DNA from 2 places in the Enterobacter sp. UPMP2052 genome. Region 1 is predicted to be linked to the other one. Evidence: predicted binding sites of a transcription regulator. Region 1 holds the regulator's gene; the other holds the start of a gene.
What was found. Region 1 encodes PurR, which represses purine synthesis genes. Its sites were predicted from a motif close to CANGCAAACGTTTGCNTG; they were not measured.
Positions count from the first base shown of each region.

Region 2: the regulator PurR is predicted to act here: its motif matches at 2,488-2,505, upstream of purE (5-(carboxyamino)imidazole ribonucleotide mutase).

Region 1 is NZ_JBSKJR010000001.1:1,392,647-1,396,750, forward strand. Features, by position in the region: gene ACWKX3_RS06425 (MFS transporter) at 1-280, opposite strand, end outside; gene cydH (cytochrome bd-I oxidase subunit CydH) at 446-535, opposite strand; gene purR (HTH-type transcriptional repressor PurR) at 833-1,858, shown strand; gene punR (DNA-binding transcriptional activator PunR) at 1,875-2,786, opposite strand; gene punC (purine nucleoside transporter PunC) at 2,901-4,100, shown strand.
Region 2 is NZ_JBSKJR010000002.1:206,831-210,934, forward strand. Features, by position in the region: gene mnmH (tRNA 2-selenouridine(34) synthase MnmH) at 1-759, opposite strand, end outside; gene purK (5-(carboxyamino)imidazole ribonucleotide synthase) at 844-1,911, opposite strand; gene purE (5-(carboxyamino)imidazole ribonucleotide mutase) at 1,908-2,417, opposite strand; gene lpxH (UDP-2,3-diacylglucosamine diphosphatase) at 2,537-3,259, opposite strand; gene ppiB (peptidylprolyl isomerase B) at 3,263-3,757, opposite strand; gene cysS (cysteine--tRNA ligase) at 3,932-4,104, shown strand, end outside.

The DNA.
Region 1 (4,104 bases):
TGTAGTCAGGCGAAATTGCGGAGAGCACATTGCCAAGCGTGAAGATCGCCATCAGGAAAATCAGCGCATTGCGACGCGCGCGGTGCGAGAGCAGCAGCGTCATCAGGGGTGCCCCCACCATCACGCCGATCGCATAGGCGCTGATCAGCATACCAGCCGCCGGTATTGAGACGTCTACGCCCCGCGCGATAACGGGCAGCAAGCCCATCGGGGAGAATTCAGTGGTGCCAATCCCAAAAGCGCCAATCGCCAGGGCCAGCAAGGGGAAATTGATTTTCATGCGTTAACTCCGGATGCCGTGTCGCGTCGTGACACAGAACAATGAAGCCAAAAGCATGACATCAATCACAAAAAATGAGAAGTTTACATTTTGGCAAAAGATTTTTGCCAGAGGGGTAACAATCAGGCGAGGATGTGGAGGGAGACGCCTCTCCCTCCGCGTGAATCAGTGCAGCGCAGCCGTTAAACCACCGGCCACAATCAATGCCAGCACAATAACGGTGGTAACCAGCGAAAACTTCAGATCGGAACTCATCAATTTTTCTCCTTTTAATCACCCCACGAAAAGTGAGCTTGCTCATTTTTACACAGTTCAGGTCAAAAATCTTCCTGGTTTTAACCTGATATCCACTTTTGCTCTTCCCCTTTTCATCAAGATAGGACAAAATTCCACGCTAAATTTATTAGCGTACCGGCCATTGACCCCCTCCTGACGTCCTGTGTCGTTTTCCCGGCGTGTCGCAATTCAAGATTGCGTAATAAGGGTGAGAGAAGGCAAACGTTTACCTTCATGATTATCAGGAGCTTAGGATATGGTCTGGAGTGACATTTAATGGCAACAATAAAAGACGTAGCAAAACGCGCAAACGTTTCCACTACAACCGTATCACATGTTATTAACAAAACTCGCTTTGTTGCTGAAGAGACGCGCAATGCCGTCTGGGCGGCGATCAAAGAGCTGCACTACTCCCCGAGTGCGGTAGCGCGTAGCCTCAAAGTGAATCACACCAAATCGATCGGTTTGCTGGCAACCAGTAGCGAAGCGGCCTATTTCGCAGAAATTATCGAAGCGGTGGAAAAAAACTGCTTCCAGAAAGGCTATACCCTGATTCTGGGCAACGCCTGGAACAACATTGAAAAACAGCGTGCCTACCTTTCAATGATGGCGCAAAAGCGCGTCGACGGCCTGCTGGTGATGTGTTCAGAATACCCGGAATCGGTGCTTTCCATGCTGGAAGAGTACCGTCACATCCCGATGGTGGTGATGGACTGGGGCGAAGCGCGCGCCGATTTCACCGACTCCGTGATTGATAACGCTTTTGAAGGCGGCTATATGGCGGGTCGTTATCTGGTAGAACGCGGGCATCGCGAGATTGGCGTTATTCCCGGCCCGCTTGAGCGCAACACCGGCGCAGGGCGTCTGGCTGGCTTTATGAAAGCGATGGAAGAAGCACTGATCACCGTGCCGGAAAACTGGATTGTGCAGGGCGACTTCGAGCCAGAATCGGGCTATCGCGCCATGCAGCAGATCGTCTCCCAGCAGCCTCGCCCGACCGCCGTCTTCTGCGGGGGCGATATTATGGCAATGGGTGCGCTCTGTGCGGCGGATGAACTGGGTCTGCGCGTGCCGCAGGACATTTCCGTGATCGGGTATGACAACGTGCGTAACGCCCGTTTCTTCACCCCGGCGCTGACCACCATCCACCAGCCGAAAGATTCGCTGGGCGAAACCGCTTTCAACATGCTGATGGACAGGATCGTTAACAAGCGTGAAGAATCGCAGTCTATTGAAGTCCACCCGCGTCTTGTTGAGCGCCGTTCCGTTGCGGATGGCCCTTTCCGCGACTACCGTCGCTAATGGTTAACGGGGCCAGCTACGCTGGCGCCCGTAGCCACTCCCGGTTCAGCGTTTCGCTGTCTCCCAGATAATCCAGCAGCCAGGCCATGGCAGGCGATACGTCGTTCTGCTGCCAGGTGAGGCAACAGGCTGCATCCGGGAACGGGTTTTCCAGCTGCAGGGCAACCCATTCACCGCTGTCGATCCTCGGACGTGCAAAGTGGACGGGCACCATCGCCACGCACAGGCCCGCCGTCAGGCAGGTGGCAGACGACTCCCAGTCAGGTGCCACCACGCGCCGCTGGTTGTCCAGCAGCCAGGTGATGCGTTTGGGCAGCGAGCGCGAGGTATCTTCCAGCACCAGCGACGGCCAGTTGCGCAACGTGTCGTCACTCAGCGGCCCTTCCAGCGCGGCCAAAGGATGATGGCTGGCGACCACGCAGGTCCAGCTCAGCATGCCCATATCCCGAAAAGCGTAACGTCCCCCAACGGGAATAGCCTGCGTCGCGCCGATAGCCATCTCAACCCTGCCGTCCGCCAGCGCATCCCAGACGCCGTTGAACACCTCCTGCGATACCCGCAGCTCAACGTCCGAGAAATGGCGATAGAAATCCACGATCATCTGCCGTGTGCGTTCGGGCTTCACAATGTTGTCTACCGCAATGGAGAGATGGCCCCGCCAGCCGTTGGCGATCTGTTGGCACTGCTCGCGGGTGATCTGCATTTTTTTGATGACAGAACGTCCCTCCTTGAGAAACCACGCCCCCGCAGGCGTTAACACCACGTCGCGGTGCCGACGCTCAAACAGCGGCACCGCCAGCCACTCCTCCAGCTGGCGCACGGTATAACTGACCGCAGAGGGAACCCGATGCAGTTCCTGCGCGGCTCCGGTAAAACTGCCGTTACGCGCCACGGCGTCTACAACTTCAAGAGAATAATCAGACCACATTTTCTGCCTGCAAAAAATTTGAATGCACTTACCAAATATTAGCGTTTCACAAGCCGCTTTGCACTCCCTACACTCTGCGCCAATTAACACCTGCCTCCTCAGGAGAAAAAAACAATGCAACCCAGGAACGGATTTTTAGTCTGGCTCGGCGGCTTAAGCGTGCTTGGCTTTCTGGCAACCGATATGTACCTCCCTGCTTTCGCCGCGATGCAGGAAGATTTGCAGACGCCTGCCGCCGCCATCAGCGCCAGCCTGAGCTTATTCCTTGCGGGCTTCGCCATCGCACAGCTGATGTGGGGGCCGCTCTCTGACCGCTTTGGCCGCAAGCCGGTGCTGTTACTCGGCCTGGCGATTTTTGCCGTAGGCTGTCTGGGGATGCTGTGGGTACGTGATGCCACCTGGCTGCTGGTGCTGCGCTTTATTCAGGCGGTGGGCGTATGCGCGGCAGCGGTCACCTGGCAGGCGCTGGTGACCGACTACTACCCGGCCTCGCGTACAAACCGGATTTTCGCTACCATCATGCCGCTGGTCGGCCTGTCGCCGGCCCTTGCTCCGCTGCTGGGCAGCTGGATCCTCGCCCATTTCGACTGGCAGGCGATTTTCGCCACGCTGTTTGCCATTACGCTGGTGCTGATGCTGCCCGCCTTTGCGCTTAAGCCGGCCCATAAAAAAGCCACGCACGCCGATGCGAAGCCCATCACCTTTATCTCCCTGCTGCGCACCAAAGCGTATCGCGGTAACGTCCTGATTTACGCCGCCTGCTCTGCGAGCTTCTTCGCCTGGCTCACCGGCTCACCTTTTATCCTCCACGATATGGGCTATAGCCCGGCGGCCATCGGTCTGAGCTACGTTCCGCAAACTATCGCCTTCCTGGTGGGCGGCTACGGCTGTCGTGCGGCCCTGCAGAAATGGGACGGACAACAGATGCTGCCCTGGCTGCTGGCGCTCTACACCCTGAGCGTGGTAGGCACCTGGGCTGTCGGTTTCATTCCGGGCGTGGGGCTTGCAGAAATTTTGATTCCTTTCTGCGTGATGGCCGTCGCCAACGGCGCAATTTATCCTATCGTGGTGGCGCAGGCGTTGCGTCCGTTCCCGCAGGCCACCGGCCGCGCGGCGGCGCTGCAAAATACCCTGCAGCTGGGGTTATGTTTCCTCGCAAGCCTCGTGGTTTCCGCGCTGATCGTTACCCCGCTGCTCACCACCACCAGCGTGATGCTGTTTACCGCTGTGCTGGCCGTCATCGGATATCGCATACAGTCTTCTGCCTACCGTGAGCAGGCCAGCCGCGCGCAGGCAGACGCCTCCCAGGCATAATCGC
Region 2 (4,104 bases), on a different contig from region 1:
ATGGTCGAAATACTCTTCGCGCAGCCGCTCAAGGCGAACATCAAACGGATCGTCCACGACGGCGATCGGGGCCTCAACCATGCGGTCGCGCAGGCACTCCGGCAGATGGTTGGAGCCAATCATCCGGCCTTCATCTTCCAGCACCCAGCGCGTGGCATCTTTTTTCAATAGCTCAACTGCAAGGTGATTTTCAAAGCTCGCCTGGGAAAGCTGCGGCGTAAGGGTGCGGCCAAATGACGAGCCGCGATGATGCGCCAGCCCTTCCAGATCGATGCCCTGCGCATGCTGTTTTACCAGCAGGGTTTTACCGTTTCCGGTACAGCCGCCGATAAGCACCATCGGTTTTTGTGACTGCTCGACCGTCGCCTGAATCGCGGCCTGACGCAGGGCCTTATAGCCGCCGCGGATCAGCGGGTAGTCGATACCCGCCTCTTTCAGCCAGGCCTGTGAAATATGCGAACGCTGGCCACCGCGCGCGCAGCAAAAATAGCCGTCAGGGTGGGCAAGGCTGGCCTCGCGCCAGGCGTTAATCCGCTCGTCGCGCGTTGCGCCCGCAACCAGACTGTGACCGAGTGCAAGCGCCGCTTCCGGCCCCTGACGTTTATAGCAGGTGCCGACGGCGGCACGCTCGTCGTCGTCCATCAAGGGCAGGTTGATGGCGGCGGGCATCGCACCCTGGGCAAATTCGATCGGCGCGCGAACGTCGATTAAAGGGGTATCGGACGCGAGGATCGCGCGATAGTCCGTTCCATCGTTCATGGTTATTCCAGAAGAAAACTAAGCAGCAATGGGCGGGGATTGTACGCCGGGGAAGGGGAAGATCAACTCCCCGGCGCAGATGTCTTACTTAAGCTTTGATTGCGCCCAGACAATGCCGCTCGCATAGTCCGGCGGCAACAGCGGGGTAATGGCTTCCAGCGTCGCGCGCAGGCGGTCTGTATCGGAATCATTAAGGTTCAGGTGACCGACCTTACGGCCCGGGCGAACCTCTTTATCGTACCAGTGCAGATGCACCAGCGGCAGCTTCAGCCAGTCGTAGTTCAGATCGGTCCCGATCAGGTTGATCATCACCGATGGGCTGTTCACCACCGGCTGCGGCAGCGGCAGGTCGGTAATGGCGCGCAGGTGCAGTTCAAACTGGCTAATCGACGCGCCGTTTTGCGTCCAGTGGCCGCTGTTGTGCACGCGCGGTGCCAGCTCGTTGATCAGCAGACCGGACGGCGTGATAAAGCACTCCATCGCCATCACGCCCACGTAGCCCAGCTCGTGCATGATGGCAGAGAGCATCTCTTCCGCCTGCGCCTGCTGCGCGGCGTTAGCCAGCGGGAAGGCCACGCTGGTGCGCAGAATGCCGTCCTGATGCAGGTTATGCGTCAGGGGATAGAACACCGTGCTGCCGTCATGGGCGCGAGCCCCAACCAGCGATACTTCACCGCTAAAGTTGATGCCCTGCTCAACGATGCACTCGCCGTAGCACTCTTCCGGCAGTTCAGCGGTTTCATGGGCGCGCAGTCGCCACTGGCCGCGCCCGTCGTAACCGCCCACGCGGCGCTTAACGATAGCCAGCTCGCCCAGCATCGCGAAGATGTCATTCCACTCACGTTTGTCAGACAGCAGCTGCCACGGCGCGGTCGCCAGACCGAGCTTATCGAACAGCTGTTTTTGCGTCAGACGGTCGGCGATGATCGGAAACACATCGCGGTTAACGAAGGCGTTATGCCGCGCCAGTTCGCGGGTCAGGGCGGTTTCCGGCCAGCGTTCAATCTCGGCGGTAATGACGCTCTGGTGGAACGGCACGGCTTCCGGTTCGGCGTCCAGCCCGACGGGCCAGACGGAAATACCCAGCGGCTCACCGGCCTGACGCAGCATACGGCCCAGCTGACCGTTGCCGAGAACGCAAACCTGCTTCATGCCGCACCTCGTGGGTCCGGGTTATCCAGCACCTCGTCGGTCTGGGCTTTACGCCACGCAACCAGACGCTGATGCAGCGCTTTATCCTGGGTCGCCAGGATCTGTGCAGCGAGCAGGGCGGCGTTGGCCGCACCCGCTTTGCCAATCGCCAGCGTACCCACAGGAATACCGCGCGGCATCTGGACGATGGAATAGAGGCTATCGACACCGCTCAACGCCGCGCTCTGGACCGGAACGCCCAGTACCGGCACCAGCGTTTTGGCGGCAATCATGCCCGGCAGGTGTGCTGCGCCGCCCGCACCGGCAATAATCACCGCGTAGCCGTTCTCTTCTGCGCCTTCGGCGAAGCTGAACAGCTTATCGGGAGTACGGTGTGCGGAGACCACTTCAACGTGGTGCGGAACGTCCAGGATTTCGAAGATTTCGGCGGCGAACTGCATGGTAGCCCAGTCGCTTTTGGACCCCATCACGATGGCGACACGCGCCGGATTATTGCGGGAAGACATGCGTCTTAAAACTCCTGTGGTGCGGAACACACTGCTTTCGAGGGCACAGAGAATAGCATGTAATATCGGCAAGGAAAACGGTTGCGCGGGTAAACTTGCCGCAAAATTACGCGGGAAAATCAGAACGGAAAGGCGATCAGTTCAACGCCGTCGGGGGTGACCTTGACCATCGATCCTTCGCTGTGCCATGCGCCTAATACCACGCGATGCGCGGGTTCGCCGTTGGCGATAAGGTTGTGCACGTCAGGACGATGGGTATGACCGTGGATCAACCACTGGACGCGGTGTTTTTCCATCACGTTAACCACTGCCTGCGGGTTAACGTCCATGATGGTCATCGATTTGCTGCTGTTGGCGGCTTTACTGCTCGCGCGCATTTTGGCCGCGATACGGCTGCGGATAAACAGCGGCAGGGCGAGGAACAGCGTCTGGATCCAGGGCGTATGCACTTTGGCGCGAAACGCCAGGTAGCCGGTATCGTCGGTGCAGAGCGTATCGCCGTGCATGATCAGCACCTTGCGGCCATAGAGATCGAGCACCTGCTCTTCCGGCAGCAGCGTCATGCCGGATTCGCGCGCGTAGCGTTTGCCCAGCAGGAAATCACGGTTGCCGTGGATAAAGGCGCAGGGCACGCCGGAATCCACCAGCGTCTTAATGGCCTCAGCCACTTCACGGTGCAGCGGGGTGGGGTCGTCGTCGCCAATCCAGGCTTCAAACAGATCGCCCAGAATATACAGCGCATCGGCGCTTTTCGCTTCACCGCGTAAAAAACGCAGAAAACCGGCGGTGATCGCCGGTTCTTCTGTTTGCAGATGCAGATCTGCAATAAAGAGTGTCGCCACGAATTACTCGCTGACGGTCACGCTTGTGATGATAACGTCTTCTTTAGGAACGTCCTGGTGCATACCGCTGCGGCCAGTGGCAACGCCTTTGATCTTATCAACCACGTCCATCCCTTCAACCACTTCTGCGAATACGCAGTAGCCCCAACCCTGCAGGCTTTCGCCAGAGAAGTTCAGAAAGTCGTTGTCAGCCACGTTGATGAAGAACTGCGCGGTTGCAGAGTGAGGAGCCTGAGTACGCGCCATCGCCAGCGTACCACGGGTGTTTTTCAGCCCGTTGTTCGCTTCGTTTTTGATCGCTTCTTTCGTCTCTTTCTGGTTCATGCCAGGTTCGAAACCGCCGCCCTGGATCATAAAGCCGTTGATCACACGGTGGAAAATAGTGTTGTTGTAGAAACCTTCGCGGCAGTAGTCCAGGAAGTTTTTAACTGTTTCAGGCGCTTTGTCATCAAAGGTCTTGATTACGATATCGCCATGATTAGTGTGGAAAGTAACCATTTTTGCATCCTGTTCCGTTATTGTGGTACGTCGACCCGTGCTCGGGTCACATATAGGGGCTTGTTATAGCATAACCATAAGGCGCGATCACCTTGCATTGTGTGCTGCTTCGGGTTTGAATTACGGGTAGAATAGTCGGTTTTCGTCCACACACGTGTTTACATGGAATCTTCGATGTTAAAAATCTTTAATACAATGACGCGCCAAAAAGAGGAATTTAAACCTATCCATGCCGGGGAAGTCGGCATGTACGTGTGTGGTATTACGGTTTACGACCTCTGTCATATCGGCCATGGCCGTACCTTTGTTGCTTTCGACGTGGTTTCGCGTTACCTGCGTTTTTTGGG